3 regions of the Pseudoalteromonas sp. HL-AS2 genome follow, and region 3 is predicted to be linked to each of the others. Evidence: predicted binding sites of a transcription regulator. Region 3 holds the regulator's gene; each other region holds the start of a gene.

Region 1 (11,068 bases), 1.6 Mb from region 3:
TAGACGCTAGGCTATTATTTTATTTTTATGGTATGATGCGCTGCAATTTTTGCGCAATCGAAATCGCTCAAACTTATTTTTAAGGTTATCAAATGAAAATTATTGAAGGTAGTAAGTACGCTCCGGGCAAAAAATTTGCCATTGTCATTTCTCGCTTTAATGACTTTATTGGTAGTAGCTTATTAGCAGGCGCTATTGATGAATTAAAACGCACAGGTGGTGTATCGGATGACGATATTACCGTAGTTTATGTACCTGGCGCGGTTGAATTACCTTTAGCAGCGAAACGTATTGCGGCAAAAAAACAGTATGATGCAATCATCGCATTAGGCGTAGTGATCAGAGGTGGTACTCCACACTTTGACCTAGTTGCTGGCGAATCAAACAAAGGTCTTGCGCAAGTATCACTTGAGTATGATATACCGGTTGCATTTGGCGTATTAACCACAGAAAGCATTGAACAAGCAATTGAGCGTGCTGGCACCAAAATGGGCAATAAAGGCGGCGAAGCTGCTTTAGGCGCGCTTGAAATGGTTAATGTGTTAGATAAAATTTAAGTTTAAGGAATTTTTGTGAAACCAGCAGCAAGACGTAAAGCACGTATATTAGCACTTCAGGCCATTTATTCTTGGCAATTAAGTGGCAATGCAATTGCCGATATCGAACAACAAATGTTGATCGAAAACGACGTGACTAAAATTGATGTTGAATATTTTAAAGATTTAGCCAGTGGCGTTGCGGTAAATTATAAGCAACTAGACGAGGCTGTATCACCGCATTTAACCCGTCCATTCGATGAGTTAGATATGGTTGAACGCGCAATATTACGTTTAAGCAGCTATGAGCTAAAATTTCGTGAAGATGTTCCATACAAAGTGGCTATCAACGAAAGCATTGAATTAGCTAAAATGTTTGGCGCTGAAGATAGCCATAAATTTGTAAACGGTGTACTTGATAAAGCAGTTAAGCATTTACGTAAGTAATATTTAGTCAGGTTTTTGATAATTATTTTATCAAAACTGGCTGGTATAAATTACCGTTAAAAAGGAGAGCCGGCATAGGTCGGCTTTTTTGTGTATGAAGGAATTTGAATTAATTAATCGTTATTTTAAAGGCCGTGGTATTACTCGCCGCGATGTTAATTTAGGGATTGGAGATGACTGCGCATTAGTTACTGTGCCGCAAAATTGTCAGCTTGCTATAACAACCGATACACTCGTTGCTGGTGTGCATTTTTTTGATGACATTGAACCTCGCGCACTCGGGCACAGAGCATTGGCTGTAAATTTAAGTGATTTAGCGGCAATGGGGGCAGAGCCTACATGGGTTTCTATCGCTTTAACACTTCCGAGTATTGATCAGCAATGGATTGAAGAATTGACTGACGGCATGCATGAAATTGCCGAATATTTTAATGTACAAATAATTGGTGGCGACACGACTCAAGGACCTTTGAGTATTACTATTTGTGCAAAAGGTACAGTACCTGAAGGCACTGCACTATGCCGAAATGGCGCAAAAGTAGGTGACTGGATTTTTGTAACTGGGCCGTTAGGAGATGCGGGGCTTGCAATAGAGTCTCGCAAGCAAGGCTTAACGATTGAACCTGAGCATCTAAAACATATTAAAAAGCGCCTTAACTTCCCTACACCTAGAGTGGCTGCAGGGCAGGTATTACGTGGGCTTGCGTCTTCTGCTATTGATATTTCAGATGGTTTACTAGCCGATTTAGGCCATATACTAAATATGTCGCAGGTTAGCGCAACGGTTAATATTGAAAGCATACCCACCTCGGATGCAATGAAAGCTAGCCTTGATTTTGAACAACAATTACCGTTTATACTAAATTACGGCGACGACTATGAACTGCTTTATACCGTGCCTGATAGCAATAAAAGTATGCTTGATGTAAAACTGCGTCAATATGGCGTAGAGGCAATTTGTATTGGCCAAATAAAAAGTGGCGAAGGGCAAATTGACCTGTTACATAAAGGCGAAAAATTTACTTTTAAGCACCAAGGTTTTGAGCACTTTTCTAAGGATTTAAGTTGAACAACAAGCGTTTATTTAACCTAAAGCGTCCACATCAGTTTTTTGGTTTAGGTTTTGGTACTGGGCTTGCACCTATAGCCCCAGGCACATTTGGTACTTTGGCCGCTTTACCTTTTATTTTTATAACCATGCACTATCCGTTGTGGTTACAAGTAGTATTTGCTGTAGTGATCAGTGTTTTTGGTATTTGGGCTTGTGGCAAAACCGCTGATGATTTAGGGGTACACGATCACCCCGCGATTGTATGGGATGAAGTGGCAGGCTATTACATCACTATGATTGGTGCCGCACTGAGCTGGCAAACATTATTGGTTGGTTTTTTACTGTTTCGTTTTTTTGATATAGTCAAACCAGGCCCTATCCGTGTGCTCGACAAGCGTGCCCATGGTGGATTTGGAATTATGATTGATGACGTACTTGCAGGTATATTTTCACTTATTTGTTTGCAAGCGCTGATAAAAGTAGGTTTACTACCCTTTTAGTTTATTATTTGATTGTTTAGCTAGGTGGCAGCAATATGATGCGATTTTTACTAGTTTTTGTACTACTAACCTGTGCTATGCCAAGTTGGGCCTCAATTACTGATTACGTAGTTAAACAATGGAATATTAAAGATGGACTCCCCTCGCAATCACTCAAAAGTGTTGTGCAAGACCAGCAAGGTTATATGTGGCTGGGAACTCAATTTGGTTTAAGTCGTTTTGACGGCAATACTTTTACCAACTACAACACGCAAAATAGTCTTTTTTTACCAAGTAATGGTATTAATAAATTACTAATAGATGGCCAAGGCTTTTTGTGGATCGGCACCAAAAATGGGTTAGTGGTTATTGACCCTGCAACACTTAGTGCACAAGAGTTTAATATTAAAGGCCCGGTTAGAGATATTTTAGAGGACTCTAAAGGCGGTATTTGGATAGCCGCTAATGGCCTGTATTATGTTGATCGTAGTTTGGTTGATTTACGCGATCAAACTAATGAGCCATCACCCATAGTTAATCCCACTGTTATTACTCAAATAGTTGGCTCTGTGAGCAAAATGGCGCTCGCACCTGAAGGTATTTGGTTAGTAAACGACAGACATTTACTGCGCTTGACAAAAAGCGCTGCCGACTTTTCTAAATTACGCTTAGAGCTTACTGCCAAAGTGTCATTACCCGACAGCTTAGCGCAAACCATAGTGCACGATCTCTCTTTTTTAAATGGTAATTTATATTTAGCCTCTGAGTTGGGTGCTTATTTTTTAGATTTAGATGACGAACTACGTTCTTTCCCACTGCCTAATGTGAATAACTCTGCAGTTTATAAATTTATGAGCGACACCAATGGTGGCTTATGGGTATCTACTTATGGGCGTTTATTATTTCGTGGCAAGTCAGGTGATTGGCAATGGGTTGAGCCAAGTCAGTTAGATCAAAGTATTTGGTTTGCTGACATGTTTCGCGATGATCAAAATAATGTTTGGCTAGCCAGTTTTAGTGAAGGTTTATGGCTGGCACACGAAGGTCGCATTGAGCGTCACTCGGCAATTTCTAAAATGACTGAAACGGTAATGGCGATTAGTAAATCACCCGATGACAAACTGTGGATAGCTAACAGAAGCGGTGTTGGTTACTTTGATACCAATAAAAACTTTATTAATATAATAAACAGTAGCAAGTATGGGCATGCCTCGGTGCATGATTTACAGTTTGATGGCGATCGGCTTTATATTGCTACTGGGCGGGGGTTATTCTTTTATGAAGACGACACACTTTACAGCTTTCCTGGGCGCGCATTAAACGACAACCCGGTATTTGCTATTAGCTCAGCTACCCGAGGCGGATTTTGGATTGGTACTGGCCGAGGTTTGTATCGACTCAATTATAGTGGTTTAAGGCCCTTTGCTTATAATGCATTTTTAGGCAGTAAGTTTATTACTTTTGTATTAGATGCACCAAACTTTGGCATTATCGGTACTAGTAAAGGCGCGTATTACTTTACTGACCGAGGAATAGAAAAAATAGGCGACCAAACTACCTTAGAAAGTGCTTATGTAACCAGTATTTTGCATATAGATGGAGTTGGAATATTAGTTGGCTCGTTAAACGATGGTTTGTTTTATCGTAGTGGACAAGGACAATGGCAGCAATTAGATGCGGCAAATGGCTTACCCTATGGTTCTATTTTTAGCTTAAAGTACGATGAAAAATTAAAAAGAATATGGGTAAGCACCATGAAAGGTGTTTATCGGATGCCGGTAGATCAATTTAAAACGCAGATCCAAAGCTTAAAAGTTGAAGAGGTTATTTCCTCGTTCGATCGCCAACTCGATGGTAAAGCCAGCCAATGTTGTAATGGCTTAGGGCATGACGCGGTTGTTGATATGGATAACTCCATTTGGTATCCCAGTTTACAAGGTGTAGTTGAAATACCTAAAAGCGTTGAGCTGTTTGGTTTACGTGGTTTAAAACCTAAAATAGAAACATTAACTACACCATTACGTAGTTTAACCACAGCTGCATTAGGTAATAAACCGCGGTTAAAAATAGACGAGCGCGATGTTACTTTAAAATACACAGCTATAGATTATTACGCGCCAAATAGTATTGAGTTTAGATATAAATTAAATGGTTTAGATACTGACTGGCGATACGCTAATACTCGCCGCGAAGCTATTTATACCAACCTTCCAGCCGGTGCATTTTTGTTTCAGTTAGAAACAAAACGCCAAGGCGAGGATTGGAACATAGCCCAATCTGTTGATTACGCTTTTGTAGTACCTGAGCGTTTTGATGAAACAATTTACTTTAGATTACTGATCACCAGTGGTTTCGTTTTATTGTTTTATTTAGTGTTTTGGGTATTTAGAGCGCAAGAGCGCCGTAAACAAGAAGTGTTAGAAGGGTTGATCACTGATCGTACCTTAGAGCTTCGCCAAGCAAACGATAAGCTTAATAAGGTTAACTCACAGCTTAAGCTGGTGAGCCATTCAGATGAGCTTACAGGGTTACGTAGCCGCCGCTTTTTGTTCGACCAACTACCTAAAGATATTGAACATTTTCAGCGTAACTCACAGTCACTGCAAGCGCAGGGCAAGTCGCTAGTATTATTAATTATAAACTTAGATAATTTTAGCCGTATTAACGATGCGTATGGGCCAATTGCCGGAGATAGTTGTTTGCAGCAAATGGCGGTATTACTTAATTCGCGTACTCAGGGCTCAGATTATGTGGCACGTTGGAGCGGCGATGAATTTTTACTTTTATTACGTGACTTTAAATGTAACTTAATTGACAGCTATGTGTCGGATCTTTGCCAAGGAATTGCCGAACATGGATTTCAATTGCCAAATGGTAAAAGCACTCATATTTCGGCCTCAATTGGTTGGTCGTTTTATCCGCTACCATTATTAGGTGGCCAAGTTATTAGCTGGGAAACCTCGATTAATTTAGCTGATATTGCACTGCATCAAGTTAAAAAACGCGGTGGCGATGGGGTCGCTAATATTACCTTTGATGAGCAATTAGATGCGTTTGAGTTTGAGCAAAACCCTAATGTTGAACAGCAAATAGGCTTGCTACAAGCCAATGGTTTAGCTGATATTAAAGTATGGATGCGATAAGTAACTAATATTTAGATATTAAAAAAGGAGCCTAGGCTCCTTTTTTAATATGCTTTAAATGAGTAGGAGGTTAATTAATAAACGCTTTGATAGCAGTTAATATTCCTTGCTCGCCTAAGCCCATCTCGTCGTGCATTTCGTCTTGTGTACCGTGCTTAATAAATTCATCAGGGATACCCAAGTTAAGAATGCTAACCTGTGCTTTTTGCGTTGCTAAATACTCATTAACCGCAGAGCCAGCACCGCCAGAAATTGCATTGTCTTCAAGCGTTACTATTACATCGTGGCTGTTTATTAACTCATTGAGTAACGCAGTATCAAGCGGTTTAATAAAGCGCATATTAACTAAAGTCGCATTGAGTTCATCAGCTGCTAGTTGCGCGTTTTCAAGTAATGTACCAAATGACAATATAGCCACTTTAGCACCTTGCTTAACAACATCGGCTTTACCAATTTCAAGTAATTGCATATTAGTTGCAATTTCTGCCGTACCAGCACTACCACGCGGATAACGCACAGCAACAGGGCAATTTGCTTGATAACCAGTATATAACATGTGGCGACACTCATTTGTATCGCTTGGCGCCATAATGACCATATTTGGAATGCAGCGCATAAAGCTTAAATCGTACGCACCTTGATGTGTTTCGCCGTCTGCGCCAACAATACCAGCACGGTCAATAGCGAATAACACAGGTAAGTTTTGCAGCGCTACATCGTGAATTAGCTGATCGTACGCACGTTGTAAAAAGCTTGAGTAAATTGCGACAACGGGTTTTAAGCCTTCACAAGCAAAACCAGCAGCGAGGGTTACAGCGTGCTGCTCGGCAATCGCAACATCAAAATACTGATCAGGATGCTCTTTTGAAAAACGCACCATGCCAGAGCCTTCGCGCATAGCCGGTGTTATCGCCATAAGCTTGCTGTCTTGCTTTGCTATGTCGCATAACCAGTCGCCAAATACATTAGAAAATGTAGCCGCACCGGGTTTTGATTTAGGTAAACTTGATGTATTAGGATCAAACTTAGGTACGCCGTGATAGCCAATAGGGTCGGCTTCAGCGGGTTTATACCCTTTGCCTTTTTGGGTTTTTATATGCAGTAATTGCGGGCCTTTTAAGTTACGCATATTACGCAGCGTATCTACTAACATGTTTACATCATGGCCATCAATTGGGCCAATATAATTTAGGCCTAATTCTTCAAAGAAGGTACCAGGGATCATCATCCCTTTAATATGCTCTTCCATTTTACTGGCAAGTTGCTTAACTGGTGGCACACCCGAGAGTAGTTTTTTACTACCTTCGCGAATGTTAGTATAAAAGCTACCCGATAAAATACGGGCAAAGTGATTTGTTAACGCGCCAACGTTTTCAGAAATCGACATTTCGTTGTCATTTAAAATGATCAACATATCTGATTTTACATCACCTAAGTGGTTCATGGCTTCAAAAGCCATGCCTGCTGTAATAGCACCATCGCCTATAACGGCAACCGTTTTGCGTCCTTTACCTTCTTTTTGCGCAGCAATAGACATGCCCAACGCAGCTGAAATAGAGGTACTAGAATGGCCCACACTAAACGTATCGTATTGGCTTTCTTCGCGAAATGGGAAAGGGTGCAAGCCATCTTTTTTACGAATGGTGTGCATTAAATCGCGACGCCCGGTGAGTATTTTGTGTGGGTAAGCTTGATGGCCTACATCCCATACAAGGCGATCATCTGGGGTGTTATACACATAATGTAGTGCCACAGTGAGCTCTACGGTACCTAAACCAGACGCTAAATGCCCGCTACTTTGCGATACCGAGTTGAGTAAGTAGTCACGCAACTCATGGCTAAATGCAGGAAGCTTATCTTGTGCTAAGTCTCGCAAGTGGGCTGGTTCGTTAACCAAATTAAGTAATGGATACTTGCTGCTATCAAGTGTCATGGTTTTATATATGTCCTTCGCTAACATCAATTAACTGTGCAAACGCGTTGTTTGAGTTATTTGATGTTCAGTAATAATTTTAGTGCTAAGTTGCAATACATTTAAGCCGTGTTTAGTGGTCACGTTCAATTAAATAGTTAGCTAGTGACGCTAAAGCACTGGTATCGGCGTCTATATTTGCTAACGCTGCATGGGCTTGTTGTATTAAGTTTTGTGCTTTTTCTTTAGCGCCTAGCATACCTAATAAAGCGGGATATGTCGCTTTATTCGCAGCGATATCTGACCCTTGAGGCTTACCTAAAGTAACGGTATCGCCTTCTACGTCTAAAATATCGTCATGTACTTGAAATGCAAGCCCTATGGCATAGCCAAAAGTGGCTAAATTTTCTAACGTGTTTTGACTAACATTGTTCGAGCACAAAGCCCCCAGTGTAATTGCACAGCTTATTAGCGCACCGGTTTTTAACTTATGAATACGCTCAAGTTCAGCCACGGTTATTACTTTATCAGTAGCTGCAATATCAAGCCCTTGGCCTGCCACCATACCTTGTAACCCAGAGGCATGCGCCAGTTCAGCAATCATTTTAACTTGAGCTTGAGCACTACAGTTAAAATTATGCTTGGCTATTAACTCAAATGCTAAAGCTTGCAGTGCATCACCGGCTAAAATTGCGTGTGCTTCACCGTACACTATATGACAGGTTGGGCGTCCGCGACGTAATTCATCATCATCCATAGCTGGTAAGTCATCGTGAACTAACGAGTAGCTATGAATACATTCTATAGCTGCAGCAAGTACGTCTAAATCTTGTTTATCTGCGCCGAGCATTTTACCCGTTGCGTAAACCAAAAAAGGACGCAATCTTTTGCCGCCATTCATTAAACTATAATGGGTGGCGGCTTTTATGGTCTCGTCAGTATTAAGCGATTGGTCAAAATAAAGGTTAAGAGTATTGGCTACATCAGTTTGAGCATGTGTAATAAGTTCTTTAATAGTCACGGCTATTCCATATCATTATCAAAGTCGGTTAATACAGACTTCTCATCTTTGCCCATTAAAATAGCCACCTTTTGCTCAGCTTGTTGCAACTTACTAGACGATGCGCCTGCTAAAGCAATGCCACGCTCAAACTGTTTTAATGACTGCTCAAGCGATAAATCACCTTGTTCCATTTCACTAACGATTGTTGTTAATTCTTCTAGTGCTTGCTCGAAACTTAAGTTTTCAGGTTTTTTAGTCGCCATCTTTATTTCAACTTACATAATAAATTTAGAAGTCAATTTTAGGGGGAATGCTAAACTAGGTCAAAGGATGAAATGGTTTTTTCGTTAATAAACGTTTTATGTTTTAAAAAATTGATAATTAGATAGATTACACAAGTTGATCTAGAATAGTGCTTAATCCAGCTTTTTATGTTTATCTATAAAAAATGGCTTAAGCAATTCAGTATCTTGCCGATAAACAATTAATAACAAACGTTTGCATATAAAAGCAAAAACCTTTGGAGGGAATGTGGATTTAGCAACCATTATTGGGATCCTTGGCGCAATTGGCTTAATTGTCATGTCCATGTTTATGAGTAGTAGCGGTGAAATGGCTATGTTTTACAACACGCCCTCTGTTGTAATCGTATTTGGCGGTTCATTATTTATCGTTTTATCAAACTTTACTATGTCACAGTTTTTTGGCATAGGTAAGGTGGTTACCAAAGCGTTTATGTTTAAGCTTGAGTCGCCAGAAGAGTTAATCGAAAAAGCAGTTGAACTTGCAGATTCAGCACGTAAAGGCGGGTTTTTAGCACTTGAAGAGGCAGAAATACCGAATCCATTTATGCGCAAAGGCGTTGACATGCTAGTAGATGGCCACGACGCAGACGTAGTGCGGGCCACTCTGCAAAAAGATATTTCATTAACTACAGCACGGCATGAGTCGGGTGCTACTTTATTTAAATCTTTGGGTGATATAGCCCCAGCAATGGGAATGATAGGCACCTTAATAGGCTTAGTTGCGATGTTATCTAATATGGATGATCCTAAAGCAATTGGTCCGGCTATGGCGGTGGCATTGTTAACCACATTATACGGCGCATTTTTAGCTAACGTAGTCGCTATTCCTATTCAAACAAAATTGGAGCTGCGTAAAGACGAAGAGGCAATGAATCAACGTTTAATTTTAGATGCGGTTTTAGGTATTCAAGATGGTCAAAATCCAAAAGTAATAGAAGGTATTTTGAAAAACTATCTTGCTGAATCAAAACGTAAAGTAAACACTGAGGATTAACTATGTCTGATCAAGAGTGCAAGTGCCCACCCCCAGGTTTACCTGCGTGGATGGGGACATTCGCAGATTTAATGTCGCTATTAATGTGCTTTTTTGTGCTCTTGCTTGCGTTTTCTGAAATGGATGTACTTAAATTTAAACAAATTGCCGGTTCGATGAAATTTGCATTTGGTGTACAAAATAAAATAGAAGTTAAAGATATTCCCAAAGGCACATCAGTTATTGCTATGGAGTTTACTCCGGGCAAGCCAGAGCCTACCCCAATTGAAACAATTCAACAGCAAACGGTAGAAATGACCCAGCAAATGTTAGAGTTTCAGGCAGGTGATGAAAGCTCAGCAGGCGGAAGGCAAGAGCAGCGGGGCGATAAACGTGGTGGCGAGTCGCGTAGTACTTCCAAAGAGCAAGCATCGGAGCAAGCAATTTCAGCGGCCGATCAACAGCAAACAAACGACTTAGTTAAAAAAATCGCTCAGCAATTAGAAAAACAAATAATTGATGGTGCCATAGAGCTTGAATCATTAGGGCAGCAAATAATTATTCGTATTCGTGAAAATGGCTCTTTCCCTTCGGGTAGCGCATTTTTACAACCTAAGTTTAAACCCATTATTCAAGAAATTGGCGTGCTATTAAAAGATGTGCCTGGAGAAATTACCGTGTCTGGGCATACTGACGATTTTCAGGTTTCAAACGAGTTATATATTAATAACTGGGATCTTTCATCTAAGCGTGCAGTTGCAGTAGCTAGTGAGCTGCAAAAAGTAGTTGGATTTGATAAAAATAGAATGATGGTAGTAGGGCGTGCTGAAACCCGGCCGTTAGTGCCAAATGACAGCAATGAAGATCGCCGTCGTAATCGTCGCGTTGAAATATCTATTTTACAAGGAAAGGCCAAAGAGTCTGATCCTATCGATGTAAGGTAGCAGTCATTTTATTAAAAACACACTTGGTTTAAGCAAACTAAGTGTAATTGATTTCAGGTGACTTTTAGTCAAAATTGACTAAAAGTCACCACCTCAGCCAAATACCTCAGAGTTGTTAAATAGTACGGTTTAATAAAAACATCCCACGCTGTGAATTGATATGCTAAACTACTGTGTATATAAACAGTAAAAGAGCTTGCATATGAAACTCTATATTGCCGAAAAGCCGTCATTAGGGCGTGCTATTGCCGACGCGTTACCAAAACCGCACAAAA
Region 2 (11,068 bases), 360 kb from region 3:
TTAATACCTTCCACTTTTGAGAGGATTTCGCGCGATATATTAATGACTTCTTCACCGGCACTCGTTACATGCGTTAAATGTTTACCACTGCGACCAAAAATTTGAATACCTAACTCATCTTCAAGCATGCGCACTTGCTTAGAAATACCTGGTTGTGAGGTAAATAAACTTTCAGCTGTTGCTGAGACATTTAATTTATGATTTTGAACTTCTACAATATATCTAAGTTGTTGTAATTTCATAGCTATGTATTTTCGTTATTATTCGTTTTTGAGAGGGTAAATACTTTATCTTTAAAAACTGACCACCCGACAAATGGTAGGTTTTAATTGATAATATCGTATTTAATAAATATAGGCTTAGGCTAGCACAATAAATATACTTCAGATAGCAATGATTATCATATAAAGCATTAAGATTTAAACGCTTTCTTAGCCTGCTTTTATAGTTAATTAGCGCAAAGTTTTCCTGTTCTTATATATTTAATGTAAGATTGAGCAATTAGGTTTAGAACCCGAGAACTGTAACATGATCGTCTCTATTATAATTATACTCATTGTTGCTCTTATTGTGATTGCGCTTTGGGTAAGTGCGGTGCAACAGCATAAAGAAAAACAAGAAGCTGATCGCCGTAAAGAACTAACCAAACAAAAAGCTATCATTGAGGAAACCGAGGAAGCGTTAATGAATAACGCTAATATCCCGTTTTCAGATAACACACTACGTGTTTTACAGCGTCGTAATCACGATGCGCTTAGTACTATGGTATCGCTTTCACCTGGTTCTAAAATATTAAAAAACCGTTTAAATGAAGCGAAAGAGCGTTTGAATAACCCAGTTCAAGGAAGCAATAGCGAATCGCTTTCACTGCCAAGTAACGATAAACAACTGGTATCGCTAATACAGGGCATAAAAAAATTACGTATTATTCTACGCTCTGAGCACAATAAAGGTAACCTCGATAGCCAACTATTTGTAATCGAAGACAAACGAATGGAAAAACTGCAGTTACAAATAAATATTGAAAGCCAAATTAAACGTGGTTTATCGGCGCGCTCTGCAGGTATGGTAGGTTCAGCTAGACAATATTTTGAAAAAGCCCATGCCTCACTCAGTGCGGTATCGTATAGCGATCCATATGTAACTGCTAAATACCAAGAAGTAGAAGGCTACTTAGAAGCTATTAGTGTTGAGTTAAGAGCATCGAATGCCGATGCACTTAAAAAGAAAACTGAACAAGAGCAAGATGACCTAGACATATTGTTTGCTCCGAAAAAGAAATGGTAAATTAGTACTATAATTTATAAAAAAAGCCCATACAAAATTGTATGGGCTTTTTTTATTGATAGATAAATAAGTTTTTTAAGATAAAAATGCAAACTTAACAATAAACAATGCCGTTAAAATCCACACACTAATACTTACTTGATCCTTTTTACCGCATAATACCTTAACCGCAGTGTATGAAATAAACCCAAGCGCTATACCGTGAGCAATAGAAAATGTCAGCGGGGTCATTAATAACACCACACTAACAGGAATGGCATCTGTCATGTCGTCCCAGTTTACAAACTTTAAGTTTTGTAGCATAAGTACCGAAACATATAAAATAGCACCGGCAGTGGCATACGCTGGCACCATTTGCGCTAGTGGCGCAAAAAACATCATCAATAAAAAACAAATACCCACAACAACGGCTGTTAAGCCTGTGCGTCCGCCTACAGAAACGCCAGCCACCGACTCTATGTAAGATGTAGTAGTAGATGTACCAAGCATTGCACCAGCAATAGTGGCAGTGCTATCAGCGCTAAGAGCGCGCCCTAAACGTGGCATATTGCCTTTTTCATCTGCAAGCCCTGCTTTTTGCGTGACTGCAACCAGGGTGCCTGAGGTATCAAATAAATCTACAAATAAAAATGCAAAAATAACACTCAACATTGAAAGCTCAAATGCCGCACTAAAATCAAGTTGCATAAAGGTTGGTAAAATTGACGGCGGCATAGACATAACCCCCTGATATTCAACCAAACCAAAAGCCAAAGCAATGCCTGTTACCAGTAAAATACTAATTAACACACCACTTTTAAAATCGCGATATAACAATGCCGCAATCACAAAAAAACTTAAAATAGCAAGTAATGGCCCAGGTGCAGTAATATCACCTAGCTGCACTAAGGTTGCAGGGCTAGATACTATGATCCCTGCACTTTTAAGCGCAATTAGCGCCAAAAAAGCACCAATACCGGTCGCTATTGCTTGTTTTAGCACCAGTGGAATGGCATTAATAATCCACTCTCGTACTTTAAATAAACTTAAAAATAAAAATATACAACCCGACATAAACACAGCACCTAATGCCGCTTCCCAGGTATAGCCCATTCCTAAAACAACGCCATAGGTAAAAAAAGCATTTAATCCCATACCCGGCGCTAACGCTAACGGATAATTGGCCCATAGGCCCATAATAAAACAGCCTATTGCAGCTGCAATACATGTAGCTACAAACGCAGCGCCTTGATCCATTCCTGCTTGGGCAAGCATTGCTGGATTAACAAAAACAATATAAACCATAGTAATAAAAGTAGTCATACCGGCAACACATTCACGTTGTACTGAGGAATCATTTGCGCGGATTTTAAATAAGGCTTCGAGCATAACAAACTTAAGGTAGTAAAAAGTGGCGAGATTTTAGCATAAAAATAGCGAAATACCGGACATTTTACCTTGTTATGCATTAAGTTATTGAAGTAGCTGAAATAATAAATATGACACGGTAATACGTATGTACTTCAGGTTTTAAAAATAATAATTACCGTGCTTATATGCTGAGCAATCAGCTTTACTTTAACGTAAATAATAGAGCATAAAGTACTGTATAGGTGCTATTCGCCGCATAACTTTAATAAAAAATATAAATATATACCTAAAATATTAACGCTCTGTTTTTAATAGTTATTTTTGTTTTTTTATCCGTGTAAAAATTTAAAACTGAATGACTGTACAAATAATTAGCAAAAAAACACTTGCACCATAACACTGTATAAACTACTGTATATGGGTACTGTATAAAAACCCAGTGAGTGAGAAATTTATGTTACAGCCTATTACCGTAAGAACCGTTAAAAGTTATCAGCAAGACGATAAAAGTGATTGTGTAAATTTAATTCAAATTGAAGATGAAATTTCAGCAACCTTTGAATTGCTTAAAGTATTACACCAATACAACAGCTTAAATGCATGGACACTGCTGATTGCCCCTGACCATGTACCGAGTAAAGCCTTGCTTGATTCATGCTCCATTGACACCAGCAAATTACTGGTGATCAGGCAAAAACATTTAGTAAACTTAGAGTATGTACTTAGCTCGGCGCTGCACAACGGAAACTTTGCTGCGGTTATTACCTGGACTGATATTATTAATGATCAACAGCTGACACAGCTATCATTAAATTTAAGCACTACAAATACTAAGCTTTACTGTTTTACTAAAAATACTCACAACCTTGAGATACCACTAACTCAATAAGCTTGTTAAACTCGTGTTTTAAACACTTTATATTAATATTATGACCTCATTAACGACTTCTCCTTGCTTTTGTGGCAGCCAGCAAAATTATGCTGACTGCTGTGAACCACTTCATTTAGCATCAAAAATAGCTGAAACACCTGAGCAACTTATGCGTGCTCGCTACAGTGCATATGTACTTAAAAATGCAACTTATGTTTATCAAACTTATGCAAGTGAAAAACAGGCAGAAAACCCTGTAAAAGAGATTAAAGACTTTGCTGATAGCTGCCGCTTTATAAAGCTAACCGTCATCGACACTGAGCACGATGCAAGCGAAGGCTTTGTAACATTTAAAGTAAATTACTTTTACCAAAACCTATATTGCGAGTTGCACGAAAAGTCGTTGTTTATTAAACAAGATGGGCAGTGGCGCTACCTTGAAGGCACACTATTTCCGGTAGCCGATATTAAAATAAGCAGAAATGACAACTGCCCTTGCCAAAGTGGCAAAAAATATAAAAAGTGTCATAGCGTATAACAAACTGCAGCTGTGCGGTGAGTAAAGTAGGTAATTACAGGCAACTGAACCTTAAATACATCCAATAGCCATGCCTAGGGTTGGCTGTTACAGGCGATGTGTATGGCTAAAATAAAATTTTACTTTCGAGCAACTATTGGCAATTTACATACCTATAGGCCTGTGTTAATAACTGCTCTACCGTATATTTTGGTATTGGGTTCGCTGCGCTTTAAAAGCACACTGTATTTCGCCCTTGTGCTTTAGCGGCGTACATTTTTTTATCTGCGCGTTGCAAAATATCCATGTTGCCTTCGTCTGATTGCAATAACGTAGCTCCACCTATACTTATAGTGACAAATTCAAACTCTGAGTACTTATGTAAAACACCTAAGCCATATATGTTATTTTTAATTTTTTCAGCAACACAGCGAGCGCCTTCCTCGTTGGTATGGGGTAGCACAACCACAAATTCTTCGCCGCCATAGCGGGCAACAAAATCGCTTGGCCTTTGCAGGCTGTTGGCAATTGTTTGAGCAACTAAGTGTAAAACAACGTCGCCTTCTACGTGTCCATAAATATCGTTGTATTGCTTAAAGTAATCAATATCCATAAGTAATAAAGCATATTCTGTATTCTCTCTTAATGCACTCAATTGTATTTTATTAATATGAGTATCAAAATAACGACGGTTAAATACTTTAGTTAAGTCATCAAGAAACACTTTTTGACTTAATAAGTCATGTTGCAGCTTAATAGTTAAGTGCGCTCTTACTCTTCTGTATAAGGTTTCTGGGTTAATCGGTTTTTGAATAAAGTCTACCGCACCCGCTTCCCAGCAGTCCTCTTCTTGGTTTTCAAAGGAGGTAACAAATATAACGGGAATGTCTTGGGTTTGTGTCGTCGTTTTAAGTTTTAAACAGGTTTCTATACCGCATATGCCATCCATTGAAATATCCAGCAGTACGATATCGGGAGTATTAGATTTACATATTTCAACTGCTTCTTCACCGCTGTTGGCGGTGTTAACAATAAAGTGCTTTGATAATATTTTTTTCAGTACAATTATGCTAAGTAACTGATCATCAACAATGAGAACTTTTGAGGTTTTAAGGCTAAGTTTTAAATCGCTATCGGCATAATTTAATGGCATAAATACTACTGTTTTCTATAATTATCAACTAACACAGTATAATACAGTCTTATGTTATGCAAATGTATTAAAGTTGGGTTTTTAATCAAACTTACAACCAAATATAAAAATGGCGATACAGAGTTGTTGTTAATTGTTTTAGAAAATCACGGCCATAATTTTCAGGGTAATACTGAAAGTAAGCACTGCTTATAAGCTGCTTGTACTTGAATGCTCAAGGTTTAAATCGCGTTTGTATAAACGTACAAACAAAAAATGGGCCACTAGGCCCATTTTAAAAATTACGCAAATTACTTTATAAGCGTCTTATTCGTCGTCATCCAAATCTGGTTGTTGACGTTGAGCTGGGCGCGCTAATATTTCTACATAAAAAGAAGTTAAGCTTTGCTTTTCTATTTCGCTTATATGATTACTAAGCTCTGCAACGTGCACTACTTGTGCATCTTCAGCGGTATTACCAAACTTACAATCAAACGCCCAGTAATCAGCATCGAGTGGTAGAGTTTTGTTACGCTCTCTTTTCAAATATTTTTTCACTTCATGCTTTGCGGCGTCAACCATACGAGGATATTTGATTTTCTCGTGATTTAGCGTGAATATTTTCTTCATTACGTTCCTAATTACCTTGGTTTAATGATAACGGCATTTAATGTCATACCATTTGAGCCTATTATAGCAATTGCATTTAATTTTTGGATGCTTTTTTTATATTAAATCAATTATTAATCCATTAATAAAATAAAGTATCGCTAAAATGCGCTTAAGTGTAGAGAGTTAGCGGCTTTATGTTACAGACAAGTAACTTAATAGTTAGAGTGATGGCGCAATCGTTTGCCAAGTTCTATTAATATGATTGGTTATTGCAATATCAAAGCAGTTACAGCGTACGCTTTATAATTAAGCGCTTACTAAATGCAATGGGTGGTGAAGCGCATCATTATTTAGGCTTTCGTAAAAGGCAGCAGCATCGAGTTGCGGGTTAGATAGTTGCGTTTGTGTGTTATTTATACGCCTGCGCACTGCTAATTCACAATTATCACGCACCTGAAGCGGAATATGGCTTACATCATCTCTTATAAACAATGGTTCAGGGTTTAAACAGTGATTTAATTTAATATCGCTCATTCCAGCGCGTTCCCCTGCTTGCATTAATAGTGAGGCGTTAAACTGCCCTATCAAGATATCAAACTTATCTGGCGCTAAAAGTTGCTTTGGACCTGCTCCTATTTGTTTGCGAAGGGTATCTTCGCCAACAGTTGAATCTTCAATTTCTGTTTTTGGTAAATGGAATTGGCTAAAATCGAGTGCATCATGAGATAGCATAGCGAGTAAAAGCGCAAACTCTCCTCGGCGCTTTTCATGCACACTTTTATTAAGTCGAGTGTTGAGCTGACTCTCTGTGATTAACAAATCACCGATTTGCATAGACTTTAGCCGATTGAAGTAAGTAATACCTATTTATCGGCTTTATTTCATTTTTCTTTAGCTTTTTTCTTTACTTAAATACGATGTTTGCTATTATCAGCGCCGTTGCATTGGAGGGGTTCCCGAGCGGCCAAAGGGATCAGACTGTAAATCTGACGGCTCAGCCTTCGCTGGTTCGAATCCAGCTCCCTCCACCACTTTTCTTACCGCTAAGTTAAGTGGGGCCAAATGTAACAAAATTAGTGTGGAGGGGTTCCCGAGCGGCCAAAGGGATCAGACTGTAAATCTGACGGCTCAGCCTTCGCTGGTTCGAATCCAGCTCCCTCCACCACTTTTCTACTTATTTTCTACTTATATAGTTACTACATTCCTTGTTAGTAATCTCCGTGTTTTTTCTTAGTTAAACATTAAAATACCCATTGTAAACTCATACCATGCTGTTTTAGCCATAACGTACTTGCTTTATAGTCGGGACAAAATTGTGCTACGCGCTGCCAAAATGCTTTGCTATGATTTAAATGTCGTAAATGCGCCAGCTCATGCACTATTACATAATCAATAATGCTATGCGGTGCACCAATCAATAATAAGTTAAATGTTAACGCCCTTTTACTATTACAACTTCCCCATTTGCGTTTATAAACTGCAATATTTAAATCGTTAGGCAGCGCTTCTTGCATCAGCGTGCAAAAGTCATTAAGTCGCATTTCAATGTATGCGGTTAACTGCTCTTTTAAATACGCCTCTAAAAGTAATTGGTACTTTTGCTGCTGATGCTTAACACGAGCAGAAACGGTAATAAGCAGGCCATCTTGTTGGCGCTCCACTGTAGAGGTATTGCCTTGCTGAAACGTTAAATTAATTGCTTCTGAAAAAACCCAGATCTTTTTGTCCTTAAGTGGATACTGTTTTGTATCAACCAAAGTAAGCTGTTTTTGCAGCTGCGCCTCAACCCATGATTTTTTTTCTAATAACCAGTTATCGAGCACTTTTTTTTGTACGTGATGGGGGGCATATACCGTCACATTTTGATTATGCACTTTAATAGCAACGGTCTTTCGTCGGGTACTTTTTTTTAGTTGGTAGGCAAACAAATTAATCTCTCACACTATACTAGCTAGGGGCTACTTTTCGTCTAATGGTTAGTTAATGCCGTGTTGTTTATTTATAGCTTAATAAGCAATCATAAAATTAACGGTTTATTAATTAATTAATTCTATTAAACTACACGATTAAAATGCCTATTTAGAGCCGCCATGTTATCAGCTTTCTTTATTACTGACCAAGATCCTAGTTTAATTATAAACGGGGTTTACGATCCTCTCTTGGTTTCTCTTTCAGTTTTAATAGTGATATTTGCCGCTTTTTTTACTACAAAACTCATTGATTTAGCTAAAAAAACTACTTTCCCAAGCTATCAACGTTTAGCTACTGTAACCGCTGCAGCTGTTTTTTCTGCGGGTATTTGGAGCATGCATTTTATTGGTATGTTGGCTTTTTCTTTGTGTACTAACATTAAATATAACCCAACTATTACCTTACTCTCTTTTATACCGGCATTTTTAGCGTGCCAATACGCTGTATCTATACTGGTAAAAAGTAATGGTAACTTTAAAGTATTAGCTGTTTGCTCAGTATTATTAGGCTCGGGTATTGGCACTATGCATTACAGTGGTATGGCAGCGATGGAGCTTGCGCCTATGCTACGGTATGACCCAGTTATGTTTGGGTTGTCTATTTTAGTGGCCGTTGCCCTATCGTTTATAGCTTTATATAGCCACTTTAACCTTGAAAGAATTTTCCCTCGGTTATCACAGTTACAAATTCGTTCAACCAGCGCCGTTATATTAGGCTTTGCTGTTACTGGTATGCATTATATGGGTATGGCAGCAACCCGTTTTGTAGCAACTTCCCCACTAATTTACGCAGACGAAAATGCGTCTGCTGGGCTTACATTTGTTGCAATTGCGGTTGCCACTGCAACTGTTGCAATAACCAGCGTGGTTGCTGTAATTAATGGCATGGTACGCTATAAACTGCTGCTTGAAGAAAAGTCAGCCGACGAGTCGCGGTTAAACGCCATATTAGAAACAGCAATAGATGGCATTGTGACTATTGATCATCAAGGTATTATTTTAAGCTTTAATGAAGCAGCAAGTAAGATTTTAGGTTGGCACGAACATGAGTTACAAGGTAAAAGTGTACAGATTCTTTTAAATGATAATAACGCTCTAAATAATGCGTCATCATCTGGTGATATGACTCTTGATCTAAGCGCTATTATAGGCATAAACCGCGATACTTTTGCTAAACATAAAGATAACCATTTGATCCCTGTGCGCCTTGGTATTGGACAAGTGACGCAAACTGGGCAACCTCCTTTGTATGTTGGCTTTATTACTGACTTAACGCAGCAACGAGCGCTACAAAAAACGGTCGTTGAAAATGAGCAAAAATATCGCTCATTAATGCAAAATATGCCAGGCGTTGCCTTTAGATGTAAATTCGATACTAACTACACCATGCTATTTGTTAGCCCAAGTATATTGGATTTAACTGGCTATACACCAGATGAATTTATTGAGCAACACATTGAGTTTACAGACCTGATTTTAAAGTCTGATCAACAAATGATTATTACCACGCTCACTAATGCCGTTACCGAAAAGCGTCAATACTCTGTTGAATATAGAATTCGCCATCGCAACGGCGCAACTGTATGGGTATTAGAGAAAGGTAGTTTTGACTTTAATAATACCGATGTTGCGCAGTGGATTGATGGTGTACTTGTTGATATTACTGAGCGCAAAGAGTATGAAGCAAAATTAGAGCACGCTAAACTGCAAGCAGAAGAAGCTGCAAATGCTAAGCAATCTTTTATGGCAAATATGAGCCATGAAATACGCACCCCTATGAATGCAATTATTGGCTTTAGCGATCTGCTTATGGATACACCGCTAAGTAAAGAGCAGCAAAAGCACCTTGTTACGGTTAACAATGCAGCACGCTCTTTGCTACGCCTACTTAATGAAATTCTCGACTCTGCAAAGTTAGAACGAGGAAAGCTAACCATTGAGCCTGTGCATTTTAATTTAAAGCCCGTTATCGACAGTATTATTTCAACTTTTTGGTTAGAAGCTAAAAAGAAAAACCTTAATTTAACGCTTAATATTAATAAATCAGTTAGCACCGCATACTACGGTGATCCCGACCGCCTTAGGCAAATACTTACAAACCTTATTGGTAACGCTATTAAATTTACTGAGCAAGGCGCTGTTACTGTTACCGTAAGTACCACACAAAATAATCACCTATTTTTTGAAGTACACGATACAGGCATTGGTATTGCTAAAGATCGTATTAAAGCGGTTTTTCAGCCTTTTGTGCAAGCCGATGGCACGACCACACGTCGATTTGGTGGCACAGGTTTAGGCACAACAATAAGTAAACAATTAGTAGAGCTTATGCATGGCTCAATTGATTTAGTGAGTGAAGTTGATAAAGGCAGCTGCTTTTACTTCTCATTACCTTTTACTGTTGGTGATGAAAATAAAATAGATTATTTTGAAGGCCTACATACCGAACTACCTCCGCTTAGAATATTAGTGGTTGATGATATAGAACAAAATACAGAGCTACTTTCTATATTACTTTCGCGAGATCAACACACAGTAACCACTGCAAGTAATGGTTTAGAAGCCATTGAGGCGTTTAATCAGCAAGACTTTGATGTCATTTTAATGGACATTCACATGCCTGAATGTGACGGTATTGAGGCCACCATTAAAATTCGTGCATTGGAGCAACTAAAACAAATAAAATTTACACCTATTATTGCATTAACAGCCAGCGTGTTACAGCAAGATAAACTAACCGCTAAAAATGCAGGCATGAATGGGTTTGCTAATAAGCCGGTTGATATCAACCAACTGAATCAAGAAATAGCACTGGTGCTTGGACTTGGCTTAGCAAAAGAAACATTAATTGCGCAAACCGACCCCGATGCCAAGCACATAGATTTTGAAAAAGGGTTAGCTTTGTGGGGCTCTAAATGTAAACAGCTTACCGAAATTACTAAATTTGTTAATACCAACGAAAAGCAATTTATAAGCTTATTTAAGCTGCAACTAAGCGATATTAAAAGTGTTTATACGCTTATTCACACTTTAAAAGGCGTGGCTGGTAATTTAGGGTTATTAACCTTAATGACACTGTTAACGCGTTTAGAGAACGCAGACGATGAAGCTGCGCTAACCAGCGTTTTGGCAGATATAAAAACTGAATTGGCGCTTATCGGCCAATTATTAGCAAGCACTATATGTAAAGAGCCCGCCAAACTTATCGACAATGCTGAGCCGTTATCAACAGCTGAGCTAATAGAAATTTGCCAAGAACTCTATGCTGATGCACAAAATGCCGAACTTAATGATGATCTTCTCGATCAGTTACAACGTAAATGTATAGC
Region 3 (11,068 bases):
AGTAAGCCACACCTGCTTGCAGTCGATCTCCTTGCTGCGCTTCTTTTACCTGAATTTTACACAAACTATTTAAGCGTGCCGCAAAAGCCGGAGTAAACGCAGCGGGCATATGCTGAATTAATAATATAGGGTGCGGAAAGTTAGCAGGAAGCTGAGTTAATATAGTTTGCAGCGCAACAGGTCCACCGGTTGATGTGCCAATTGCAACTAGTTGATAGTGCTTGCCACTCGCGCGCTTTGTTACTATTGCACTGCGACTAGTTACTGGCGAATTATTAAAGCTTCGCTCTGGTTGTACTACTGTTGTTGCTGTTTTATTTGTTTGTGCAAACCTTGCTGCTAATGCGCTTGGCGCTGAAGTAGGTGTAAATAAAGGTTTGTTTATACTGGAGGGTCTAGGGCTAGCAACACGTCTAATACGTTGGCGGCCAATTTCTTTTACTTTGCTTTGCAGCAGCTTAATGGCATCTTCGTTATTGCGAGCAATGTCTTCAAATTTTTTCGGTAAAAAATCCATAGCACCAGCATCAAGTGCATCTAAAGTTGCAGTTGCACCGGAGCGAGTTAACGAAGAAAACATTAAAATTGGCGTCGGGTTACTGGCCATAATTTCTTTTACAGCACTTATACCATCTAACACCGGCATTTCTACATCCATAGTGATCATATCAGGACGTAAACTAGCTGCTTTTTCTACAGCATCTCGGCCATTTACGGCAAAGCCAATTACTTCAATCTCGCTATCTAATTCAAGAATCTCACTCACTCGACGGCGAAAAAAGCTCGAATCATCAACAACTAAAACTTTAACGGCCATTTTGCTCTCTTATTTTTATTATGTAGACGTATAAAGTATACGTCTACTTTATTATTTACCTGCGTAGTGTTTTAACATACTCGGTACATCTAATATAAGTGCAATACCACCATCCGAAGTAATAGTGGCACCTGCCATTCCAGGCGTACCTTGTAATAAAGCGTCTAACGGCTTAATAACCACTTCTTCTTGACCAATTAACGAATCAACCACAAAGCCAACTTGTTGTGTACCTATTTGCACAATAACCACATGCCCTTGCGCTTTACGGCTTGTACGATCGGCACCTTTCACTAGCCAATGCTCTAAATAAAATAAAGGCACTGCTTTTTTACGAACAATAATAGTTAACTGACCATCAACCACATTCGTTTTAGTAAGGTCTAAGTTAAATATTTCACTTACCCCTGCTAATGGTAGTGCAAATGTTTGCTCACTCACTACCACCATTAAGGTAGGTAAAATAGCCAAAGTTAACGGTACTTTAATTTCAAGTATAGTGCCCACACCTAGTTCTGACTCTATGCTAACCGAGCCATTTAACTGGGTGATTTTAGTTTTAACCACATCCATGCCAACACCACGACCAGAAATATCAGATATTGCTTCTTTGGTAGAAAACCCTGGCGCAAATATCAGATTGTAAGCTTCGGTGTTAGACAAACGGCTTGCTTGCTCTTGATCAAGCACACCTTTTTTAATTGCTATTTGTTTTAGTTTTTCAGCATCCATACCTGCGCCATCATCTTTAATGGTAAGCAAAATATGATCCCCCTGCTGCGAAGCAGAAAGCGTAACGGTACCTGTTCTCGGTTTACCCGCAGCTTCACGATCATCTGGCATTTCTATACCATGATCAACCGAGTTACGTACTAAATGCACTAATGGATCGGCCAGTGCCTCAACTAGGTTTTTATCTAAATCGGTTTCTTCGCCAACCAGCAATAAATTAATATCTTTATTTAAGGTACGTGCTAAGTCGCGAACAACACGTGGAAAACGGCCAAATACTTTTTTGATTGGCTGCATTCGCGTTTTCATTACCGCGCCTTGCAAATCAGCTGTAACAACATCTAAGTTAGATATTGCTTTACTCATAGATTCACTTTCTGAACTGGTGGCTAAACTCACTAAACGATTACGTACTAATACAAGCTCGCCCACCATATTCATAATTTGATCAAGGCGTTTAGTATCAACCCTTACTGTTGTTTCAGCTTGTGCAGGCGGCGCTTTTTTAGCAACTGGCGCAGCGGTATTGGTATTAGCACTTGCTGCTACAACAGCCGCTTGTGGCTGCTTAACTTTATCAACTGCTACTGGTGAGGCTTTAACTACAGCTGCTTTAGGAGCCGTAACTTTATTTACAGGTGCAGGTGTTGCCGCGCTTTCTTTAGATTTTGGCGCCGCTCCCTTGCCATGTAGCTCATCTAGTAAAGCTTCAAACTCATCGTCACTTATTTCATCATCGTTAGTGCTAGCAGCCGGACTTTGAGCTGCTTGAGGTTTTGGAGTTTTATTTACCGCACCAAAACTTCCCACCCCGTGAAGCTCATCTAATAAGCTATCAAATTCATCGTCGGTAATATCGCCACTTAAGTCGCTGCTATTACTTAATGACTCTTTTATTGCAGGGCCTTTACCTTTGCCATGAAGTTCATCAAGTAAGTTTTCAAATTCATCTTCGCTAATTTCATCAATATGCGCATCGTTTGCTGTAGCGTTTGTTGCTGCACTGGGTGCATCAAACAACTCATCAAATGCAAAAGGGTCATCATCTAAATTAGCATCTTGCGTTATTACTGGCGCAATAGTGTCACCGCCAAGCTCTTCTTCTGTGGGGGGTAAACCTAATTTATGTAATATTTCGAGTAACTGAGGATCGGCAGGCTCTGGTTGCTCACGATTTTTAATCGTAGCAAACATTTCATTAATAGTATCAAGTGCTTGAAGTATAACATCCATTAGCTCAGAGTTAACTGTTCGCACTTTTTGGCGCAGTAAGTCAAACACGTTTTCTGCGCCATGGCAGGCATCTACCAGCTCTGACATCGCTAAAAAGCCCGCGCCACCTTTAACAGTGTGAAAGCCTCTAAAAATAGCGTTCAATAATTCAGTATCTTCTGGGTTATTTTCCAGTTCAACTAATTGTTCAGATAAAAGCTCAAGGATTTCTCCAGCTTCAACTAAAAAATCTTGTAATATATCTTCATCGACTTCAAAGCTCATGCAGTTACTCTCCTATTAGAAGCCCAAACTTGATAAAAGATCATCAACTTCGTCTTGATCAGATACAACATCATCACGCGATTCTTTATCAATAATAGGGCCTTCTGGGCCTGCTAATGCTTGTGCGGCAATCGAGTTTTCTGTTTTTTGTTGCTCTTGGTTATTGTTTTCATCTTGTGCTGCAAACGCAGTTAACAGATGAATTAAACTTTCTTCAACTTCGCGTACCAGCTCAATAACACGGCGAATTACTTGCCCGGTTAAATCCTGATAATCTTGAGCCATTAACACATTAGTCATTAATACTTGCAACTCATCGGTTTTAAGATGCGAGCTGTTCATAAATTTATCAATGCTATGACACAATGTTTTAAATTCACCAAGTTCAAGATCGCGGCTCATTAACCGATCCCAGGTTGGCTTGATATGCGAAATATCATCAGCTAATTGCTGGGCTAAAGGCAGGCTCGCTTCAACCGCATCCATGGTTTTGTTGGCGGCGTTTTCTGTCATTTCTATGACATAGTTAAGTCGCTTTTTAGCATCCGGAATTGCATCAGTGGTTAAATCTGTTATGCGGGTGTCAAGCTCAAAACCCTTTAAAGACTCGTGCAACTGGCGCGTTAATTTACCTACTTCTGCAAACAAATATGATTGTTCTTGAGAGGCAGTTTCTAAAATTAACTGATCAGCTTTATGTTGCTCACCGTTTTCTAAAAAAGTGACCAGCTGACGTGCTTGCTCTAAAGTAATCTGAGGCGCAGCAGGTGCTGACATAAGCCTCTCCCCTTATTAACCTAAGCGTTCGAACACTTTTTCTAATTTAGTTTTTAATGTACCCGCAGTAAATGGCTTAACAATATAACCATTAACACCTGCTTGGGCTGCTGCAATAATTTGCTCTTTTTTAGCTTCTGCAGTAACCATTAAAACCGGAAGATGCTTTAATTTGTCATCTGCGCGTATTGCTCTTAACAAGTCAATACCTTGCATGCCCGGCATATTCCAATCTGTTACTACAAAGTCAAATGATTGATTTTGCAACATAGGTAAAGCAGTTGAGCCATCATCTGCTTCTAAAACATTGGTAAACCCTAAATCACGCAATAGGTTTTTAATAATACGTCTCATCGTTGAAAAGTCATCAACAACAAGAATTTTTATGTTTTTATCCAAAACATCCTCCAGTGAGGCCTAAACCTGTATTTACTTACTTCTAATTTATCCAGTCATTGATTTTTGCTTTTAGCTTAATCATCGCCTGACCATGTATCTGACTTACACGCGACTCACTTACATCGAGTATCTGTCCAATTTCTTTTAAATTCATTTCATCGTTATAGTACAACGAAAGCACCATTGCATCTCGCTCTGGTAGGGATTTAATTGCACTTAATAAAGATTCATTAAACCTTTCATTTTTAACATTATTAAAGGGTTTGTCTAGTGCTAAATCGTGCCCAACAGGTGTTATAACATCCTCATCAATACCTAAATCTTCTATTCCTAAGATTTTACTGGAATTAACATCGGTTAAAATATGATGATATTGCTCTAGTGTAATTTCAAGCTTTTGGGCAACTTCACTGTCTGTAGGTTCACGATTCAGGCTGCTTTCTAATGCTGAAATAGCTTCTATAACCTGGCGGCTTTTACGATGTACTGAGCGAGGAGCCCAGTCTCCACGGCGCATTTCATCAAGCATAGCGCCCCGAATACGAATACCCGCAAAGGTTTCAAAACTAGCGCCTTTAGTGGCATCAAAGTTTTTTGACGCCTCTATTAATCCTATCATTCCTGATTGAATTAAATCATCGAGTTGTACACTAGGGGGTAAACGAGCAATTAAATGACATGCTACTTTTTTTACTAATGAAGCATGCTTTTCAACAATCATATTTAAATTTTGTGTTGATTCATATCCCATAGCTCTATTCACCAATGTAGTCATAGTTAGCCGTTAACGAGTTTCTCAATGAAAAATTCTAAATGACCCGAAGGCTGGTTCGGTATTGGCCACTTTGTTATTCTTGTTGCTAATGTTTTAAAGGCAAGTGCAGCAGGAGAACTAGGAAACAGTTCAACAATTACTTTTTGACGACGTGTTGCTTTGCGCATATTTTCATCATAAGGAACGGTTGCAACCAGCTCCATTGATATATCTAAAAATCGGTCTGTAACCTTTGATAGCTTTGCAAATAACTCTTGCCCTTCGCGTAATGAACGCACCATGTTGGCAACAATTTTAAATTTATACACGCCATGTTCGCGGCTTAATACTTTGATCAGTGCATAGGCATCGGTTATTGAAGTAGGCTCGTCACATACCACAACCAAAACATCTTGTGCAGCGCGAGAAAAACTCAGCACCATATCCGATATACCGGCAGCGGTATCAACAACTAATATATCAAAATCAGTATTGAGTTCGCTAAAAGCACGAATAAGCCCAGCATGTTCTGCAGGCGACAACTCAACCATACTTTGTGAACCCGAAGTCGCTGGTACTATTTTTATCCCAGCGGGGCCTTCTACTAGTATTTCATCAAGCTCACATTCGCCAGATAACACATGCGATAAATTACGCTCAACACGTAGTCCAAGCATTACATCACAATTGGCTAAACCCAAATCGGCATCAAGCACTAACACTCTATTGCCTTGCTGACCTAAAGCGATCGCAGTATTTAACGATACATTTGTTTTTCCAACGCCACCTTTACCGCCAGTGACGGCGATAACCTTAACGCCGTTATTATTATTTTTGCTCATTTTACGCAGGCCGCTTGCTTGATCTAATACTGTGTTAATCATACATCTCTACTGTGCTCGACGCCACTGATTGGTGTCGTGAATGTTGTACTTTTGTTCTCTTTAAATATAATTGCTCAGCTTTTTTCACTAGTTTTTCTGCATTTGCAACTCGAATATCTTCAGGTACTCGTTGACCATTAGTAAGATACCCTATTGGCAGGCGATTTTGAATCGCAATACTAATTATCTCGCCTAAACTTAATGATTCGTCGAGTTTAGTGAAAATACAACCGCTTAACTGTACTTTTTTAAAGTGTCTTACGGTTTCTTGTAACACATTTATTTGCGCAGTGGCACTTAATACTAAGTAATTACGAATATCCACACGCTGATTACGCATTAAGGTATTTAACTGCTCAGTTAAACGTAAATCACGTTGGCTCATACCTGCGGTATCTATAAGTACTAAGCGCTTGTTACGTAAATGATATAACACTTCAGCCAGTTCGTTCGCATCTTTAACTTGTTTAACCCCACAGCCAATAATACGGCCATATGTTGCAAGCTGCTCGTAAGCACCAATTCTGTAAGTATCGGTAGTAATTAGCGCTACTTTATCAGCACCATATTTTTGTGCACCTAATGCCGCGAGCTTAGCCACTGTAGTGGTTTTACCCACACCGGTTGGGCCAACTAATGCGTAAACACCACCTTGGCGCAAAATTTCGTTATTCGTGGTTTGCATCTGATCTTCAACCATAGTTAACAGCGCTTTCCAGCCCTGCTGACGCGGAACATCTTCAGGTACAAAACAAGCCATTTGCTCAGCAACTTCTTTATCGATTCCCATGCCTACTAAGCGGTCAATCATGCATGCGCGCGTTGGGTCACGGCGCGCCATATCTTGCTGCATTAAACCCGACACTTGGTGCTCTAATAACTGGCGAATTGCGTTCATTTCTTCACGCATTGTGCTCATTGCTTCACTTTCGGTATTTTTAGTCGTGTGTGTTTGCGCAACTGGCGTGTCTAATTCATCAAAATCACGGTCTAGGTCATCAAAACCTAAGCTGTCAGCTTGCGTTTGTGGGCGTGCTTGCGCAGCTTCTTCACGCGCAAACATATTTGTAGGGCGTTGTTTAGCGACCGGCTCTTGATAATGCTCTGAGGTATCTATACCTGATTGCGAAAACATTGAGGCCAGCTCTGCTGAACGTGGACGCGGCGACTGGCGCTCTAATAGTGCTTGTAAGCTGTCGGCTACCTTTGCTTGTGGCTCAGGTCTAGCACGCTGTGGCTCTGGCTTTACAAAGTTATGCATGCTTTGCGAGTGGGCAGAATGTGCCGTACGCTGCTGCAGCGGCGCACTTTGTTGTGGCGCGGCGGCTTTAGGGGCTGCTTTGTCATAATCAACCGCTGCGACAATTTCTACGCCGTTTGCGAGTTTTTTATTAGACATAATAACCGCATCAACACCTAGCTCATCTTTAACTTCTTTAAGTGCTGTGCGCATATCTTTAGCAAAAAAACGTTTAATCTTCATGGTTTAACCCCTTTAAAATCTTATTGTTGGCCTACTGAGCTAACAATCTTGATCTGCCTTTCGTCTGGTATCTCTTGATAAGACATCACTCGCAATCCTGGAATGGTGTACTTAACAAAACGAGATAACACAGTGCGTAACATTCCTGACGTTAACAGTATTGAAGGTTCACCGGCCATTTCTTGATTTTGATGCGCTTCGTTTAATGACACTTGAAGTCGCTCTGCAAGTCCTGGCTCTATTCCGGCACCTTCGTCGCCTGCATTTTGTAATGACTGATGCAACATCTGTTCCAACTCAGGCGCCAAGGTTATGACAGGGATTTCTGAAGACATGCCCACTGCATCTTGAACTATTAATCGACGCAGTGAAATACGTACCGCAGCGGTTAAAACATCTGGGTCTTGGCTACGTGGGCCATACTCTACAAGGGTTTGTACTATTGAGCGCATATCGCGAATAGCCACACCTTCGTTTAATAAATTTTGCAAAACTTTAACTATAGTAGTTAATGGCAATACATCAGGCACCAAGCCTTCTACTAACCTTGGGTGACTTTTTGCTAGCATATCTAATAGGTTTTGTACTTCTTCGTGGCCTAATAATAACGCCGCATTATTGGTGAGTAATTGGCTAATATGAGTGGCAACCACAGTCGCCGAATCAACCACGGTATAACCAAGCGATTGCGCTTCATCTTTTTGATCAGGCTTGATCCACACCGCATCTAAACCAAAAGCCGGATCTTTAGTTTCAATCCCTTTTATAGGACCAAATACTTGCCCCGGATTAATTGCCAATTCATCGCCGTGTTTTAGTTCGCCTTCGCCACTTGATACGCCCATTAAGGTAATTCGGTATGCATTTGGGTCTAGCTCTAAGTTGTCGCGTATATGTACCGGGGGCACTAAAAAGCCTAATTCTTGAGAGAGCTTTTTACGCACGCCTTTAATACGGTTTAGCAATTCACCACCTTGGGATTGATCAACCAATGGAATAAGTCGGTAACCTACCTCTAAACCAATTACATCAACTTGCTGCACATCGTCCCAGCCTAACTCTTTTTGTTCTTGCTTATTGGCAATGCCTGTACCTACTGCGCTGCCATTAGCGGTTTCCTCAGCAAGTGCTGCTGCCGCTTTTAATTTATTTTGTTGAGTGTAGTAAGCTAAATAACCTAATAGTGCGCCCAAGCTTAAAAACGCTACGTGCGGCATACCAGGTACTAAGCCCATAATGATTAAAATGCCTGAAGCAATAAATAACGACTTTTCGTTACCGAGTTGTTTCTTAAATTGATCGCCCATGTTGTGCGACTCATTTTGACGCGTTACAACAATAGCAGTACCAATAGAGAGTAATAATGAAGGGAGTTGCGCAACCAAGCCATCACCTATGGTGAGCAAGGTATAAATTTCCATGGCATTGCCAAAGCTTAAATCGTGTTGGATCATGCCAACAAATAAGCCACCAACAATATTAATAATTAATATAACAATACCGGCAATAGCATCGCCTTTAACAAATTTACTGGCACCATCCATAGAACCATAAAAGTCGGCTTCGCGGGTAACTTCTTCGCGGCGCTCTCGGGCTTGCTCGGCGCTAATAAAGCCCGCATTCATGTCAGCATCAATTGCCATTTGTTTACCCGGCATAGCGTCAAGGGTAAAACGCGCCGACACTTCAGAAATACGCCCAGCACCTTTAGTAATTACCACAAAGTTTATGATGATCAAGATTAAAAACACCACTAAACCTACCGCATAGTTACCACCAATAACCACAGAGCCAAAGGCTTCAATTACTTTACCGGCAGAGTCACCACCATTGTGGCCCTCAAGTAATACTACTCGGGTGCTGGCAACGTTAAGTGCCAAACGCATAATAGTGGCGATTAGTAACACAGCAGGAAACATACCAAATTCAAGTGGTTTCATGGTGTATACAGTTACCAGTAACACCACCAAAGCAAGGGCAATATTAAAAGAAAATAATATATCAAGCAGGAACGGAGGAAGAGGTAAAATGACCATACCCAGCGCAGCAAGTACCATTAATGGTGTACCTACGCCTTTGGCATACTCTTTTTTATCTTTGTTAAGTTGTTGTAATACCGCTTTAAATCCCATAACCCTACAATTTCAAAAAATTGACACTACTGTGAAATTGCAATAACTATTCCAAGTTATAGGTTATTTAAATTAATACTGATAATCGTCAGGAATAGGCAGTTTTTTATTAAGTTTGGTGGGGCGTTTTCCGCGCCCTTTATTAAAGCGCTTAAGCTGAAACACATAAGCTAATACTTGCGCAACTGCGGTAAATAATTGATCTGGAATTTGCTCCCCCACTTCTGCAGTATGATAAAGTGCTCGAGTAAGCGACGGCGATTCTAAAATAGGCACTTCATTACCAATCGCTATTTTACGAATTTGCATTGCCATTTCATCAATTCCTTTGGCAACTACTATAGGTGCTCCGGCGCGTTCGGTGTCGTACTTTAAAGCCACTGAGTAATGGGTAGGGTTAGTTACAATAACATCGGCATCGGGCACATCTTGCATCATACGTTTTTGCGACATTTGCCGCTGGGTTTGCCTTATGCGCGCTTTTATTTGTGGGTCACCCTCTGAGTTTTTATACTCGTCTTTTACTTCTTGAAGGGTCATTTTAAGTTGTTTATTGTGGTTATAGCTTTGAAATGGCGCATCAATCGCAGCAATAATAATTAAGGTACAAGACAAGCCTAAAAACATCCAAGCCAATATTTCTAAGGCATGAATAATATTACCTGGGGCGCTTTCTACACTTAAGTGCAGTATTTCATCAAAAAAGGTATTAATTAAAAACACTGCAAAACTGGCAACTAAACCAAACTTTAACAGCGACTTTAACAGCTCCACCCCAGCTTGTGGGCCAAACATACGTTTAAAGCCTTTAGCAGGCGACATTTTACTGGCTTTAGGCGCAGCAGCTTGCCAACTAAAATTAAAGCCACCTAACATGGTGTTACCAATAAAAGCAGCTAATACAATAATTAATACAAACATTGCCATAGGAAACATCAGCGCATCGGCCACTTCGCCCCATACAGCAAACATTTTGGTGGTGTCGTAGGTTTCGTTACGGTTTAGGCTAAGCATTCTACCCATTACGTTATACAAACCTTTACCAATTTCGGGGCCGTACATGAGCAACGAAATAGCCGAAAAAATAAGCACAAACATAGTACCCAACTCTTTGGATCGCGCTATTTGGCCTTTCTTTTTGGCATCCTCTATTTTTTTGGATGTGGGTTCTTCGGTTTTTTCTTGTCCAGAATCTTCAGACACAATAACCTCCTAAGGCGAGCAGCCCACTAATGAGCACATTAACTCGACCATTTTTAGCCACTGAAACTCAAACTGCGATACAAAGTTACCTAAGGTCGCCCAAATAATGATAAGCCCAGCAACTAACGTAAACGGAAAACCAATAGAAAAAATATTTAGCTGTGGCGCGGCGCGGGTCATAATGCCAAACGACATATTAATTACCAGCATAGCGGTAAGCGGAGCCAGTGATAGCACCAGCGCTGTAGTAAACATCCAGCCGCCCCAAGTTACTATGTCCCAGTAATGATCCACCGACCACCAATTACCATCAATTGGCAGCACTTCAAAGCTGTGTACCACCATTTGAATCATCATTAAGTGACCATTAAATACAAAAAATAATAAGGT

What was found. The regulator FliA, encoded in region 3, starts transcription of late flagellar genes. The targets are predictions, from matches to a motif close to CTAAAGNTNNNNNNNNNNNNGCCGATA.
Region 1: pomA (flagellar motor protein PomA) is a predicted target of FliA. The motif match lies at 9,024-9,050, and genes of this name have one in related genera.
Region 2: RB215_RS05915 (VC2046/SO_2500 family protein) is a predicted target of FliA. The motif match lies at 6,638-6,664, and genes of this name have one in related genera.

What each region holds. Positions count from the first base shown of each region.
Region 1 is NZ_CP133571.1:2,471,889-2,482,956, reverse strand. It holds gene ribE (6,7-dimethyl-8-ribityllumazine synthase) at 93-557, shown strand; gene nusB (transcription antitermination factor NusB) at 573-983, shown strand; gene thiL (thiamine-phosphate kinase) at 1,078-2,052, shown strand; gene RB215_RS11520 (phosphatidylglycerophosphatase A) at 2,049-2,534, shown strand; gene RB215_RS11515 (ligand-binding sensor domain-containing diguanylate cyclase) at 2,570-5,656, shown strand; gene dxs (1-deoxy-D-xylulose-5-phosphate synthase) at 5,727-7,589, opposite strand; gene ispA ((2E,6E)-farnesyl diphosphate synthase) at 7,702-8,589, opposite strand; gene RB215_RS11500 (exodeoxyribonuclease VII small subunit) at 8,592-8,834, opposite strand; gene pomA (flagellar motor protein PomA) at 9,103-9,870, shown strand; gene RB215_RS11490 (flagellar motor protein MotB) at 9,873-10,793, shown strand; gene RB215_RS11485 (DNA topoisomerase III) at 10,996-11,068, shown strand, end outside.
Region 2 is NZ_CP133571.1:1,223,961-1,235,028, reverse strand. It holds gene cysB (HTH-type transcriptional regulator CysB) at 1-242, opposite strand, end outside; gene RB215_RS05945 (hypothetical protein) at 529-1,287, shown strand; gene RB215_RS05940 (NCS2 family permease) at 1,363-2,655, opposite strand; gene RB215_RS05935 (SulA-like leucine-rich domain-containing protein) at 3,092-3,526, shown strand; gene RB215_RS05930 (YchJ family protein) at 3,567-4,046, shown strand; gene RB215_RS05925 (diguanylate cyclase) at 4,258-5,178, opposite strand; gene RB215_RS05920 (DUF6172 family protein) at 5,485-5,787, opposite strand; gene RB215_RS05915 (VC2046/SO_2500 family protein) at 6,076-6,603, opposite strand; tRNA gene RB215_RS05910 (tRNA-Tyr) at 6,716-6,800, shown strand; tRNA gene RB215_RS05905 (tRNA-Tyr) at 6,850-6,934, shown strand; gene RB215_RS05900 (M48 family metallopeptidase) at 7,011-7,697, opposite strand; gene RB215_RS05895 (MHYT domain-containing protein) at 7,860-11,068, shown strand, end outside.
Region 3 is NZ_CP133571.1:868,732-879,799, reverse strand. It holds gene RB215_RS04150 (chemotaxis response regulator protein-glutamate methylesterase) at 1-817, opposite strand, end outside; gene RB215_RS04145 (chemotaxis protein CheA) at 869-3,046, opposite strand; gene RB215_RS04140 (protein phosphatase CheZ) at 3,062-3,823, opposite strand; gene cheY (chemotaxis response regulator CheY) at 3,839-4,222, opposite strand; gene RB215_RS04130 (RNA polymerase sigma factor FliA) at 4,263-4,973, opposite strand; gene RB215_RS04125 (MinD/ParA family protein) at 5,000-5,860, opposite strand; gene flhF (flagellar biosynthesis protein FlhF) at 5,853-7,343, opposite strand; gene flhA (flagellar biosynthesis protein FlhA) at 7,364-9,475, opposite strand; gene flhB (flagellar biosynthesis protein FlhB) at 9,548-10,678, opposite strand; gene fliR (flagellar biosynthetic protein FliR) at 10,688-11,068, opposite strand, start outside.